Regions from separate parts of the Mesorhizobium sp. M0968 genome, predicted to be linked through region 4. Evidence: predicted binding sites of a transcription regulator. Region 4 holds the regulator's gene; each other region holds the start of a gene.
What was found. Region 4 encodes LexA, which represses DNA repair genes until DNA is damaged. Its sites were predicted from a motif close to TGTTCNNNNTGTGTTCNG; they were not measured.
Positions count from the first base shown of each region.

Region 1: the regulator LexA is predicted to act here: its motif matches at 889-906, upstream of NKH67_RS01525 (helicase-related protein).
Region 2: the regulator LexA is predicted to act here: its motif matches at 1,119-1,136, upstream of dnaE (DNA polymerase III subunit alpha).
Region 3: the regulator LexA is predicted to act here: its motif matches at 1,636-1,653, upstream of NKH67_RS09335 (PA0069 family radical SAM protein).

Region 1 is NZ_JAMYNL010000001.1:286,044-289,679, forward strand. Features, by position in the region: gene phbB (acetoacetyl-CoA reductase) at 1-343, shown strand, start outside; gene NKH67_RS01525 (helicase-related protein) at 1,074-3,636, shown strand, end outside.
Region 2 is NZ_JAMYNL010000002.1:7,753-11,388, reverse strand. Features, by position in the region: gene NKH67_RS02900 (acetyl-CoA carboxylase biotin carboxylase subunit) at 1-825, shown strand, start outside; gene dnaE (DNA polymerase III subunit alpha) at 1,400-3,636, shown strand, end outside.
Region 3 is NZ_JAMYNL010000004.1:290,406-294,041, forward strand. Features, by position in the region: gene rnhB (ribonuclease HII) at 1-238, opposite strand, end outside; gene NKH67_RS09335 (PA0069 family radical SAM protein) at 407-1,561, opposite strand; gene NKH67_RS09340 (glycosyltransferase) at 1,713-2,216, shown strand; gene NKH67_RS09345 (phytanoyl-CoA dioxygenase family protein) at 2,405-3,379, shown strand; gene moaB (molybdenum cofactor biosynthesis protein B) at 3,413-3,636, opposite strand, start outside.
Region 4 is NZ_JAMYNL010000014.1:51,790-55,425, reverse strand. Features, by position in the region: gene NKH67_RS22100 (hormone-sensitive lipase) at 1-626, opposite strand, end outside; gene kynU (kynureninase) at 722-1,969, opposite strand; gene lexA (transcriptional repressor LexA) at 2,417-3,151, shown strand; gene NKH67_RS22085 (ComEC/Rec2 family competence protein) at 3,145-3,636, opposite strand, start outside.

The DNA of each region.
Region 1 (3,636 bases), on a different contig from region 4:
CATCATCACCATCTCCTCGATCAACGGCCAGAAAGGCCAGGTCGGCCAGGTCAATTATTCGGCCTCGAAGGCCGGCGATATCGGCTTCACCAAGGCACTGGCCCAGGAAGGCGCGCGCGCCGGCATCACCGTCAACGTCATTTGCCCCGGCTACATCGCCACCGAGATGGTCAAGGCAATGGACGAGAAGGTCCTCAACGAGCGCGTCATCCCGCACATCCCGGTCGGCCGTCTCGGCGAGCCGGAGGAGATCGCGCGCTGCGTCGTCTTCCTCGCTTCCGACGATGCCGGTTTCATCACCGGCTCGACCATATCAGCCAATGGCGGCCAGTACGTCGCCTGATCGTTTGTCTTTACGTTGAGACAGATCCTCGCTTGGACGAACGGGCCTGCAAAACGGCCCGTTTCTATAGCGGTCTTCCCGTTGCAAGATCTCGATGCAGCACGCTGCCCCAATCCGGCACGCAAAGGTTAACGGCAAACTCGCAGCTTGTGCAAAAGCCGCCCGGCAGCCTGTGGATTCTCGGTGGAAAAGCTGTTCACGACACAACATGTTGCGGTGAACAAACCAAGAAACTTCAGCTATCGCTGATTCGTCGCCGATTCGTTCCGGCTTTGAGCGGAGCGTTAACGGCGAGAGCTGAAAACACCGCGAAATGATTAAAGCGCATTAGGAAACATCAATAATTTCATAATGTTGTGCGAAGCAGGTTGGCCAGCCACGACCATTCACCGGCAAAGGTTAACCGCAGTGCTCGCTTGGATGCCGCTTGCATAAATCGGGCCAGTTTCCGTGATTCAGCATGTGGTGAGGTATGCCGACAGAAAACCCAGATGTAGCCGTGAACAAACCCTGAATCAGCGCGAGTCAGTGATTCGTCGCTGATTCGTTCCAGACTCGTTCCAACTGTTAATCGGGAACAGATTTTCTGGCTTCGAACCAACCAATCGGCCTGCCCTCGGCATATTCCGCTTTCGCTTCGCGCCCGAAATCCCTATGTGTCGCCTGTCATACGCGGCCAATATGGGCGCGCTCCCGACAATGCGAGGCAGAGAGCCTTATTTCCAGGCCGATGAACATCCATCCGAAACATACTGAACCGCTGATCCTGTCGGGTCGAGACGTGACGGCCGTGCTCGGCCCGACCAACACCGGCAAGACCCATCTCGCTATCGAGCGCATGGTGGCGCATGAAAGCGGCGTCATCGGCCTGCCGCTCAGGCTGCTTGCCCGCGAGGTCTATACGCGCGTCTGCGAGAAGGTCGGCGCCCATAAGGTTGCGCTCATCACCGGCGAGGAAAAGATCCAGCCGGCTGGCGCGAAATACTCGGTCTGCACCGTGGAAGCGATGCCGCGCGAGACCGACGCCGCCTTCGTTGCCATCGACGAGGTCCAGCTCGCCGGCGATCTCGAACGCGGACACATCTTTACCGATCGCATCCTGCATCTGCGCGGCCGGCAGGAGACGCTGCTGCTGGGCGCGGCCACCATGCACGGCATCCTGCAGCGCCTGCTGCGGGGCGTGTCCGTGGTGACCCGGCCACGCCTGTCGCACCTTGCCTATGCCGGCTCGAAGAAGCTGACCCGCCTGCCGCGGCGCACGGCGATCGTCGCCTTTTCGGCCGACGAGGTCTATGCCATCGCCGAGCTGATCCGCCGCCAGCAGGGCGGTGCCGCCGTCGTGCTCGGCGCACTCAGCCCGCGCACCCGCAACGCCCAGGTGGCGCTGTTCCAGTCGGGCGACGTCGACTACCTCGTCGCCACCGACGCCATCGGCATGGGCCTCAACCTCGACCTCGACCACGTCGCCTTCGCCCAGAACCGTAAATTCGACGGCTACCAGTACCGCAACCTGACGGCGGCCGAGCTCGGCCAGATTGCCGGCCGCGCCGGCCGGCATCTGCGCGACGGCACCTTCGGCGTCACCGGCCAGGTCGATCCGCTGGATGATGAACTGGTCAACAAAATCGAGGCGCATGATTTCGACCCGGTGAAAGTACTGCAGTGGCGCACCGCGCATTTCGATTTCGCCAACCTTGATGCGCTGAAGCGCTCGATCGAGACCAACGCCCCGGTCGAAGGCCTGACGCGCGCGCTGCCGGCCGTGGACGCGCAGGCGCTCGAGCATCTGTCGCGCGACGAGGACGTGCGGGCACTCACCACCGATGCCAGGCGCGTGGCGCTGCTTTGGGAAGCCTGCGCGCTGCCCGACTACAGGAAGATCGCGCCGGCCCAGCACGCCGACTTGATCGCCTCCATCTACATGGACCTTGCCAGGCATGGCCATGTCGACGAGAACTACATGGCCGAGCAGGTGCGCCGTGCCGACACAACCGAAGGCGACATCGACACGCTGTCGCACAGGATTGCCCAGATCCGCACATGGACCTTCGTTTCCAACCGGCCCGGCTGGCTGGCCGATCGGGCACACTGGCAGGAAAAGACGCGCGAAATCGAAGACAGATTGTCGGATGCGCTGCATGAGCGGTTGACGAAACGTTTTGTAGACCGCAGGACTTCCGTCCTCATGCGGCGCCTTAGAGAAAACACGATGCCTGAAGCCGAAATCAGCCCAACCGGAACCGTCCTCGTCGAAGGCCATCACGTCGGCGAGTTGCAAGGTTTCCGCTTCACCGCCGACCAGAGCGCCGGCGGCGAAGACGCCAAGGCGGTGCGGGCGGCGGCGCAGAAGGCGCTTGCCGCCGAGTTCGAGGCGCGGGCCGAGCGCTTCGGCGCCTCGGCCAATGGCGACATCGCGCTGGGTTCGGATGGCACGCTTCGCTGGATCGGCGCGCCGATCGGCACGCTGGTCGCCGGCGAAGACGCTTTGAAGCCGCGTCTGGTTCTGCTGGCCGACGAGCAACTCACCGGCCCGGCCCGCGACAAGGTTGCGGCGCGCGCCGAGCGCTTCGTCAATTTCCAGATCGAATCCCTGCTGAAGCCGCTGGTCGACCTCAAGAATGCCGAGCAGATCACCGGCATCGGCCGCGGCATTGCTTTCCAGCTCGTCGAGCATTTCGGTCTCATCAACCGTCGCGACATCGCCGACGAGATGAAATCGCTCGACCAGGAAGGCCGCGCGGCGCTTCGCCGTCTGGGCGTGCGCTTCGGCGCCTACCATGTCTTCGTGCCGGCGCTGATCAAGCCGGCGCCGGCCGGGCTGATAACACTGCTGTGGGCGCTGAGAAACGACGGCAAGGACAAGCCCGGTTTCGGCGATGTCGTTCACGCACTGGCCTCCGGCCGCACCTCGGTGGTCATCGATCCGACCTTCGACAAGACCTTCTACAAGCTTGCCGGCTACCGCAATCTTGGCCGGCGTGCTGTACGCGTCGATATTCTCGAACGGCTGGCCGACCTGATCCGGCCGGCGACCAACTGGAAGCCGGGCCTCGGCCCTCGCCCCGACGGCGCCTATGACGGCCAGTCCTTCATGGTGACGCCGCGGATGATGTCGATTCTCGGCGCCACCGCCGACGACATGGAAGAAATCCTGAAGGGACTCGGCTATCGCGCCGATGCCAAACCGGCGGCCGAGGTCAAGGCGCGGCTCGAAGCACAGGACAATGCCGCGCGTGAAGCTGCCGCTGCAAAGCAGGCGGCGGAAGAGACTGCGCGCGTCGAGCAGGCGAGGA
Region 2 (3,636 bases), on a different contig from region 4:
TGGGCGCCGACACGGCTGGCGGCGATAGACGCGATGTCGGAAGCGCTGGACAGTTTCGTCGTCGACGGCATCGAGCACAACATACCGTTCCTGGCGGCGCTGATGCAGCATCCGCGCTGGCGGGAAGGGCGGCTATCGACGGCGTTCATCGCCGAGGAATATCCCGACGGCTTCGCGCCCATTGTGCCGAACAGCGAAGAAAACGCGGTGCTGGCCGCGATCGCCACCGCGGTCGAACTGCTGCGCCGCGACCGGCTCGACCGGCTGGGCGGGCGGCTGGCGCCGCATTCGGGCGCCTTGAAACGCGATTGGGTGGTGAAGATCGGCCGGGATTATCTTTCGGTTGCCATCGTCGAAGGCATGATTTCCATTCCGATGGAGCTCGACCTCACAATCGACGGCGGCAAACCGCTGACGGTGACCTCCGACTGGCGGCCGGGCGATCTCATCTGGCGCGGCGCGGTCGGCGGCCGCAAGGTCGCGGCGCAGGTCAGGCCGGTGCTGAATGGGTTCCGCATCGCCTGGAAAGGCATCTCGGTGACAGCCCGCGCCATGCTGCCGCGCACCGCCGAACTCGAAAGGCTGATGCCGGAAAAAGTGGCGCCGGATACCTCGAAGATGCTGCTATGCCCGATGCCCGGCCTCGTCGTGTCGATTGCCGTTGCCGAGGGGCAGGAGGTCAAGGCCGGCGAGACGCTGGCCGTGGTCGAGGCGATGAAGATGGAAAACGTGTTGCGCGCCGAGCGCGACCTCATCGTCTCGAAGCTCAACGCCAAGCCCGGCGACAGCCTTGCCGTCGATGCTGTGATCATGGAATTCGCGTGAGGTTGGACCCGCCCTCGACGCTCTGTCTGAAGTTGGCGGGACAGCGCGCCCCTCTGTCCTGCCGGACATCTCCCCCTCAAGTGTCCCTAAAGTGGGGAGATTGGCAGCTTCGGGGCCCAGCTCGCTCCTGCAACGTTGGAAATTGGCGAAAGCCGAGATGATGGCCAATCTCCCCCCTCATGGGGGAGATGTCCGGCAGGACAGAGGGGGGCGCGAAGGAACGCGACCTGCAATCCTCTGGATACGCCCTCGGGAGACGGACAACTCGAATTTTTCCCCGTCGCGCCGTATTTTGTTCTTGCTTTGTGCCGGCAGCTATGCTATTAATTTGGCTATGGTGCTAATTGGCTCCAACGACCCGCCCGCCGAGGCGGGTTTTGTTTGTAGCCTGAGGTTGGCGGGACAGCGCCCCTCTCTGTCCTGCCGGACATCTCCCCCACAAAGGGGGAAATTGGCAGCTTCGGCGGTTGCTCTAAACCTCCAAAGCTCTAATCACTAGCGCTGGACTCGTGCTACCCGGCGCTCGACAATACAACTTCATCGACTGAGTCCCTTCAGGCGGCGCGAAAAAACCATGGCGGATGAAAGACTTCCACGCGATCCCTTGCTGCGCGAGGCCTATGCAAAGGCGTCGCGGGCGGAGGCGGCGGCGCGTCGATTCATTCATCTGCGCGTGCATTCGGCCTATTCGCTGCTCGAAGGTGCCTTGCAGCTCGGCAAGATCGTCGGCCATGCGGTGCAGGACGAATGCCCGGCAATCGCCGTCACCGACACCAACAATCTGTTCGGCGCGCTGGAATTCGCCCAGAAGGCGGTAAAGGATGGCATCCAGCCGATCATCGGCTGCCAGATCGACCTCGCCTTTTCCGGCGAGGCGAGCGACAGCCAGCGCGACCGCAGGCGGCAAGGACCGGAGATGCGGCCGGTCGTCCTGATCGCCGCAACCGAGGCCGGCTACGGCAATCTGGTCAGGCTGGTCAGCCGCGTCTACCTCGAGACACCGCCCGGCGAAGCGGTGCATCTGACGAGCGAGATGCTGCAGGGCCACACCGACGGATTGATCTGCCTTACGGGCGGGCCGCGCGGTCCGATCGGCACTGCCTTGAAACAGGATCGCCGCGAACTCGCCGAGACCCGGCTGTCGGCGCTCAAGGGCCTGTTCGGCGACCGGCTCTATGTCGAGCTTGAGCGGGTCTCCGGTTACGACCGCGCCATCGAGCAGTCGTCGGTCGACCTCGCCTACCGCCACGATCTGCCGCTGGTTGCCACCAACGAGGCGTTTTTCTTCTCTCGTGAAGACTATGAGGCGCATGACGCCCTGATCGCCATCGCCGAAGGTTCCGTGGTGGCGGCCGACAATCGCCGCCGCCTTTCGCCCGACCACTTCCTGAGAAGCCAGGCCGATATGGCGAGGCTGTTCGCTGACCTGCCGGAAGCAATCGACAACACCGTCGAGATCGCGCTGCGCTGCTCGTATTACCCGAAGACCCGCAATCCGATTCTGCCGCGCTTTGCCGGCCGCGATGTCGCCGACGCCGATGCTGCGGTCAAGGCGGAGGCGCAGGAGCTTGCCAGGCAGGCGCATGAAGGGCTGGAGGCGCGGCTGGCGGCGCACGGCCCGACGCCGGGCTACACGGTCGAGCAATATCGCGAAAGGCTGGATTTCGAGCTCGGCGTCATCGAGAAGATGAAATATCCGGGCTATTTCCTGATCGTTGCCGACTTCATCAAATGGGCCAAGGCACAAGGGATTCCGGTCGGCCCGGGCCGCGGTTCGGGCGCCGGCTCGCTGGTCGCCTATGCCACGACCATCACCGACATCGATCCACTGCGTTTTTCGCTGCTGTTCGAGCGCTTCCTCAATCCCGACCGCGTGTCTATGCCCGACTTCGACATCGACTTCTGCCAGGACCGGCGCGAGGAAGTCATCCGCTACGTCCAGCAGAAATACGGCCGCGACCAGGTTGGCCAGATCATCACCTTCGGCACGTTGCAGGCGCGCGCGGTGCTGCGCGACGTCGGCCGCGTGCTGCAGATGCCTTACGGGCAGGTCGACAAGCTGAGCAAGATGGTGCCGTCGAACCCGGCCAATCCGGTCAAGCTCGCCGACGCCATCGCCAACGAGCCGCGCTTTGCCGAAGAGGCGGAGCGTGAGCCGATCGTGCAGACGCTGCTCGATACGGCGCAGAAACTGGAAGGTCTTTATCGGCACGCCTCGACGCACGCCGCCGGCATCGTCATCGGCGACCGGCCGCTGTCGGAGCTGGTGCCGATGTACCGCGATCCGCGCTCGGACATGCCGGTCACGCAGTTCAACATGAAATATGTCGAGCAGGCCGGGCTGGTGAAATTCGACTTCCTTGGCCTGAAGACGCTGACGGTGCTGGACAGGGCCGTCAAGCTGATCCGCCGCCGCGGCATCGAGATCGATCTTGCCCACATTCCGCTCGACGACCCCGAAACCTACGCCATGCTGTCGCGCGGCGAAGTGGTCGGCGTGTTCCAGGTGGAAAGTGCCGGCATGCGCAAGGCGCTGATCGGCATGCGGCCCGACTGTATCGAGGACATTATCGCGCTGGTCGCGCTCTACCGGCCGGGGCCGATGGAGAACATACCGACCTACAACGCCAGAAAGCACGGCGAGGAGGAGATGGCGTCGATCCACCCGAAGATCGACCATCTCGTCAAGGAGACGCAAGGCGTCATCGTCTACCAGGAACAGGTGATGCAGATCGCGCAGGAGCTCTCCGGCTATTCGCTGGGCGAAGCCGATCTGCTGCGCCGCGCCATGGGCAAGAAGATCCGCGCCGA
Region 3 (3,636 bases), on a different contig from region 4:
ACAGCGCCTCACGCTGCAAATGCGTCAGCCGCTTGGAATCGTCGAGGCCGTCGGGGATGTTGGCGGGATCGAGCACCACCGCTGCCGCCACCACCGGCCCGGCGAGCGGGCCGCGGCCGGCCTCGTCCATCCCCGCCACCGGCCAAAGGCCTTCGGCCATCGCCCTCGTCTCGAACGAGAAGTCGGGTTTCTCGACGATTTCGAAGAGAAGCGGAGAATCGGAACGCGGGCGAGCCATGGTGCGGCGAGGTTCGCATCGGCTCCGATTCTCCGCAAGTCCCCTCCGGGTCGGGCGGGGCACCGGACCAGGAGGGGGCTACCGTCTGCAAGCCCGGGGACAGGACAGGCCGGACGGGATTTTTTGCCCGTTGCCGGCCGTTTCAACCGGCTGGCGCGAGACGCTTTGTCACAGCAGCATCAGCTGCTCGGTAGCCTTGGCGGCGGGGACGAACTGGTCGGTCCTGAGCGAGCGCCGCTCGGCGTTGAGGCCGAGCCGTTTGGCAGCGATCTCGAAACGCCGGCCGATCTGCCAGGCATAGGGACCGGAGCCTTTCATGCGCTTGCCCCATTCCGAATCGTAGTCCTTGCCGTCGCGCATCGAACGGATCAGCGACATGACGTGGCGATAGCGATCGGGATAATGGCGCAGCAGCCAGTCCTTGAAGATCGGCGCGACCTCCAGCGGCAAGCGCAGCAGCACATAGCCGGCCTCGCGCGCGCCCGCTGCCTGCGCCGAATCGAGGATGCGCTCCATCTCCGGGTCGGTCAGTCCGGGGATGATCGGCGCGACCATCACCGAGGCCGGAATGCCGGCGTCCGAAAGCTGCCTGATCGCCTCCAGCCGCTTGGTCGGCGTCGACGCTCGCGGCTCCATCGTTCTGGCCAGCATCCTGTCCAATGTCGTCACCGACAATGCCACCTTGGCCAGCCCGCGTTCGGCCATGCGTGACAGAATGTCGATGTCACGCGTCACCAGCGCCGACTTGGTGACGATGCCGACCGGATGGCCGCGCGCCTCCAGCACTTCGAGGATCTCGCGCATGATCCGGTATTGCTTCTCGATCGGCTGATAAGGATCGGTATTGGTGCCGATGGCGATGGTGCGCGGCTGGTAATTATCCCTGGACAATTCCTTGTCGAGCAGCCGCGCCGCATCCGGCTTGGCAAACAGCTTCGATTCGAAATCCAGCCCCGGCGACAGGCCCATGAAGCTGTGCGTCGGCCGCGCGAAACAATAGACGCAGCCATGTTCGCAGCCGCGATAGGGATTGATCGAGCGATCGAAGGAGATGTCGGGCGATTCGTTGCGCGTGATGATGGTGCGCGGCTTCTCGACCTGTACCTCGGTCTTGAACGGCGGCAGCTCCTCCAGCGAATTCCATCCATCGTCGAACACATGCCGGCTGACCGGCTCGAAACGGCCGGACGGATTGATGCCCGCCGACCTGCCGCGATTGCGGTCCGGACGGACACGCATGCCGCTCTGCTCGATCATCGCATTCGCCATTTCGGCCCTGCCAGCGCCGAAGGCTGCAATATCGGCACGCACGATCTGTTCCATCTTGGCCCTTTCCCAGGGACTGTCCGCCCGCTGTCGAATCGCTCTGCTCATGAATGTATTCCTATCGTATCGATGAGAACAAAGCAAGAACTTTCTCGCGGTGCGCCGCAAAAACTGGCGCTGCCCGCCGCTTTCCGCTATTCGGCTAAACATGCTCAGCGTCCTGATCGAAACCCTGAATGACGAGGAGGGCCTTGCCCGCACGCTCGCCTCGCTGATCGGCGGCGCGGTCGAAGGCGTGGTGCGCGACGTTCTCGTCTGCGACACCGGCTCGACCGATCAGACGCACCGCGTCGCCGAACATGCCGGCTGCCACTATGTCAGCGGCGGCATCGCCGCCGGCATCAGGCAGGCCAAGGGCGACTGGCTGCTCTTGCTGGAACCGGGCGCGCGGCTGGGAGAGGGCTGGATCGACGAGGTCGTCGCCCATACCGCCAGGCAAACCATGGCGGCGCGGTTCTCGCGGGCACGCGGCAGCCGCACGCCGTTCCTGTCGCGCGTCTTTGCCGGAAATCGCGCTCTCGCCGAAGGCTTGGTGATCAGCAAGCGTCAGGCCGCGGCGCTGTCGAAGAACGCCCGCAGCGCCGAAGCGATCGCCCGCGGCCTGGCGACCAGGAGGCTCCACGCCGAGATCTGGGTCGCGCCGCGGAAGTGACGGCTTACCGTCCCGGTTATGGGAACTCCGCCCAAGCACATTTTCTGGCGGGTCGTCGTTTATTGTGCATTGCACAAAATCTGGCCGGGGGTTACCATTCCCGGCGATATGGGCGAATAGGGTTTGGGGTGTGCCGGAGCGGCGACGACTAACGTCGATGCTGTTCCCTCGACATTTTGAGGACCCCGATGACCCTTTCAAGCCCTGACAAGTCCGGCGCTGCAAGCCTCGAGGCGATCGCACGAAACGGCGGCACGCTGCGCCGCATCGCCGCCCGCATCCCGACCTATCTTTCCGACCTTCGCGAGAATCCGGCATGGCTGCCGATGTTCATGCTGGCCCGCACCATGCCGGCGCGGCGCCTGCACTGGCGCGGTGCAAAGCCCGTTCCGCCGGCGCGCAATGTCGGTGAAACGATGTTCGCCGGCGTCGATCGCGATGCCGTCGTCGGCGCGCTGCGGACGGAGGGGCTCTATTCGGGCCTGATGCTGCCGGCCGCCATCCATGAGGAGATTGTCCGCTTCGCCGAGCGCACGCCATGCTTCGGCAATTTCGACCGTCGGCTGGAATTCCTGCCCGAAAAACACGCCGATGCCGAAAAGCATTTCGGCCGCCCGCTGCTCAGCGGTCACTATTTCGAACGGGTCCTCGACTGCAACGCTGCGGTCGCCGTGCAGCGCGATCCGCTGCTTCTCGATATCGCAGCGCACTATCTCGGCAGCCAGGCCAAGCTGATCACCACCCGCGTCTGGTGGAGCTTTCCGACCGGTGGCGTCTCGGACGCCGACAAGAACATGGCCTCGCTCGGCAAATACCATTTCGACCTCGACGACTGGCGCATGCTGAAGTTCTTTTTCTACCTGGTGCCGGTCGACGCCGACACTGGGCCGCATGTCTATGTCCGCGGCTCCCATAACCGCCGCATCCTGAAGCATCAGCTGACGCTGCTGGTCGGCCATTCGGCGGAAGAGGTGCTGGGCGTCTACGGCGAGCAGAGCCCGGTCACGCTGACCGGGCCGGCCGGCCTCGGCTTTGTCGAGGATCCGTTCGGCTTCCATATGGGCACCGTGCCGACGCTCACGCCGCGGCTGATGATGGAGGTTGGCTTCGGCGTGTCGCCGCCGTCGCGCCGGCGTTTTCACGGCGAGCCGGTCATTCGCTAAACCGAGGTCGCTTGGCTGATACTTCGGTTCGTCTCAGCCGCGCCGCAAATGCTCGTCCAGCCGCGGCATGATCTCGACGAAGTTGCAGGGCATGTGCCGATAGTCGAGCTGCGGCTTCAAGATGCCGTCCCAGGCGTCCTTGCAGGCGCCGGGCGAGCCCGGCAGCACGAAAACGAAGGTGGCGTTGACGACGCCGCCGGTTGCCCGGCTCTGGATCGTCGAAGTGCCGATCTTGTCGTAGGAGATGCGGTGGAACA
Region 4 (3,636 bases):
GGGCGCAGCAGCACCGGACTTTCGGCCTGCGCCTCGGCCTCATCGATCGCCAGCGTCTCGTTCATGCCGGTGCGCATGATCGGGCGCAAATCGTGCACCCCCGAGATCGACACCACATGACGAACGCGCCGGACCACTTCGGTCGCCAGCGGCGTCGTCGCCGTAACCATCCGGCTAACAAGATGGCCGCCGGCCGAGTGCCCGGTCAGCATCAGCGGCCCTGCAACCATCGCCGCCGCCTTGCCGATCGCCGCGCCGACCTCCTTGACGATGCCGCCAATGCGTATCTGCGGACAGAGCGTGTAGGACGGCATCGCCACCGCATAGCCGCGATCAACAGGGCCAGCGGCAAGATGCGACCAGAAATTCTTGTCGAATTCCATCCAGTAGCCGCCATGAACGAACACCACGAGTCCCTTAGGCTTGATGGCCGGCAGGAAAAGATCGAGCCGGTTGCGTGGATTGTCGCCATAGGCCATGTCGAGCCGCGCCCTGCCCTCGGTCGAAAGCACGTCGCGGAAAACCCGCGCGGGCTCGATCCAGGCCGCCGGCCAGCGATCGCTGCCGGCTATGTTGGCGCCGTTGGCATAGGCGTTGTCCCAATCGGCAATGTGACGTTCGAACACCCTGCGCCCTCCCTGGCATATGGCCTTGCAGCGTAGCCGTAAGCATCGCGCGGCGCGTCGTCGCCAGCCTCACGATTCCAGCTCTCGCATCAATCTCAAGTGACAGCTGCTTTGATGGCGAAGCGCGCATCCTTCCACGCACCGGTGTGCAGGATGTCCTCAAGCACTTTGACGGCCTGCCAGACATCGGCGTAGCCGACATAGAGCGGGGTGAAGCCGAAGCGCATGGTCGATGGCGCGCGAAAATCGCCGATCACGCCTCGTTCGATCAGCGCGCGCATGACCTGGTAGCCATGCTCATGCATGAATGAAATCTGGCTGCCGCGTTTTTCCCCATCGCGCGTGCTTTCGAGCGTGAGCCCGTAAGTGCCGCACTTTGCCTCGACAAGCTCGATGAACAGATCCGCCAGCGCGATGCTCTTCTTGCGCACCGCCGTCATGTCGACATCGTTCCAGATGTCGAGCGCGCCCTTCAGCGTGCGCATCGACAGGACCGGCTGTGTGCCGCACAGAAACTGGCGGATGCCGGTGCCGGCCGCATAGCCTGGCTCGAAGGCGAAGGGCCGTGCATGGCCCCACCAGCCGGTGAGCGGCTGCTGGATGTCGGAAAGATGCCGCTCAGCCGCATAGATGAAGGCAGGCGCGCCCGGGCCGCCATTCAGATATTTGTAGGTGCAGCCAACGGCAAAATCGGCGTTTGCCTTGTCGAGTTCGACTGGCATCGCGCCGGCGGTGTGGCAGAGATCCCAGACGATCATCGCCCCGGCTTCCTGAGCCCTGCGCGTCAGCGCCGGCATGTCGCGCAGTTCGCCCGACTTATAGTTGACGTGGTTGACCAGCACCACAGCGGTGCGTTCGTCGATCAGCTCTTCGATGGTCGGCGCGTCGACTCCCGAGAGGCGCAGCAGCGTATCTTTTCGCGTCGAAACCACACCCTCGGCCATGTAGAGGTCCGTCGGAAAACTATCGCCCTCGGCGACGATGACCTGCCGCTCCGGTCGCATGGCCATGGCGGCGTGCAGCAGCTTGTAGATATTGACCGATGTCGTGTCGCAGACCACTGTCTGGCCGGCCGCGGCCCCGATCAGGCGCCCGAGCTGGTCGCCAAGTTCAAGCGGCATGTTGAACCAGCCGGCCGTGTTCCATGCGCGGATGAGATCATGCGACCATTCTTCGGTCGCGGCCTTGTGCAGTTCATCGAAAGCGGCACGTGAAGCAGCTCCTAGCGAATTGCCGTCGAGATAGATCACTCCTTGCGGCAACACAAAGCGGTCGCGCATCGCGCGCAGCGGATCCGCGGCATCCATCGCCTTTATGGCCACGAGATCGGGAATTCCTGTCATGATTTGTCTGCTCCCCCAAGATCCAACGCAACGCCGGACACGCATCGACTGTTCTTCCATTACTTGGTTGCGCGCAGCAAGGCTCCACCGGCGAGAAGCAGCCTGACCAGGCGGTGGAAACCGGGACTTAACCCGAGGTTGGCGTTTTGAGTTCGTTTCGTTCACGGTGCATTGACCAAACCGCACAGTCGATACGGGTTCAATTCCGTGCCTTTTGCCGACCGACGGCCGATGCCAGTGCCGCCTTCTAGGAGGCCAGAAGGGCGCAAACGAAAGCAGAATCAAGGCGATGAGGCTCGCGGCGGTGAAAATGCGTTACGCCGGTAGGGGACGTCGTTTGTTTCCCGAGCCTTAACGCATTCATTAAACTTTAAACAGTTGCGGAACACAACTGGAACAGATAGTGTTTGTTCTGGGTTTGTTTTTCTGATTCTGTTGGGGGTCGCTATGCTGACACGCAAACAACACGAACTGCTTATGTTCATCCACGAAAGGTTGAAGGAAAGCGGTATCCCGCCTTCATTCGACGAGATGAAGGAAGCGCTCGACCTGGCTTCCAAATCCGGAATCCACCGGCTGATTACGGCGCTGGAGGAGCGCGGCTTCATTCGCCGTTTGCCCAACCGGGCCCGTGCGCTGGAGGTGCTACGCCTGCCTGACTCGATCGCCCCCGGCCTCAATGCGGCACGCAAGTTCTCGCCGAGTGTCATCCAGGGCAGCCTTGGGCAAGGCGCCCCTCGGCAGGGCAAGCCGACATCGTCGCGCGTGCCCGCAGCCGGAAATGACGACGATGTCGTCGCCGCCGTTTCGATCCCGGTAATGGGCCGCATCGCTGCCGGTGTGCCGATCGACGCCATCCAGCACCAGACGCATTCGATTTCGGTGCCGCCGGATATGATCATGGGCGGCGAGCATTATGCGCTCGAGGTCAAAGGCGATTCGATGATCGAGGCCGGCATTTTCGACGGCGACACGGTGATCATCCGCAATGCCGATACGGCGAGCCCCGGTGAGATCGTGGTGGCACTGGTCGACGAGGAGGAAGCGACGCTGAAGCGGTTCCGCCGCAAGGGCGCCTCGATCGCCCTGGAAGCCGCCAATCCGGCCTACGAGACGCGCATCTTCGGACCAGACAGGGTCAAGGTGCAGGGCAAGCTCGTCGGACTGATCCGCCGCTACTGAGTTCCGCCCTTGGCGCCGGCTTTGGGATTGTCGGCCCTGCGGTATGGCGGCAGGCCCCGTGCCGCGCGTGAAAATTTCCGTTGCACGTGCCAGGGCCGGTATGATTTTTCGACGGCGAAGCGGATCTCGGCGCGTGTTGCCGCTTGTGGATCGAAATAGACGGCGGCACTTCCCGCGCGCGCCAGTTGCCGTTTGGTGACGACGAGGACCAGCCGGTCGTAGTAGCAGGGGTTATGGGCGGTGGCGTCGTCGATGACGATCAAGCTGGCAAAGGCGCAGGCTGGCCGCGCAGTATCGCGGTCCGTGGCTTGCGCGATGATCGCGCCGGATGGATGCCTGGCAAGGCAGAGGCCGTCCGTGCAAATGAACGGCATGCCCGGCGGCAGGTCGGCCGGATCGGCAATGTCGAATTGCGGGTCGTTCTTTCCAGGGGTTTCCGGCGCGACGATGGCCTCCGATGTGAGCGCGCGTTTCCAGTTGTCGAT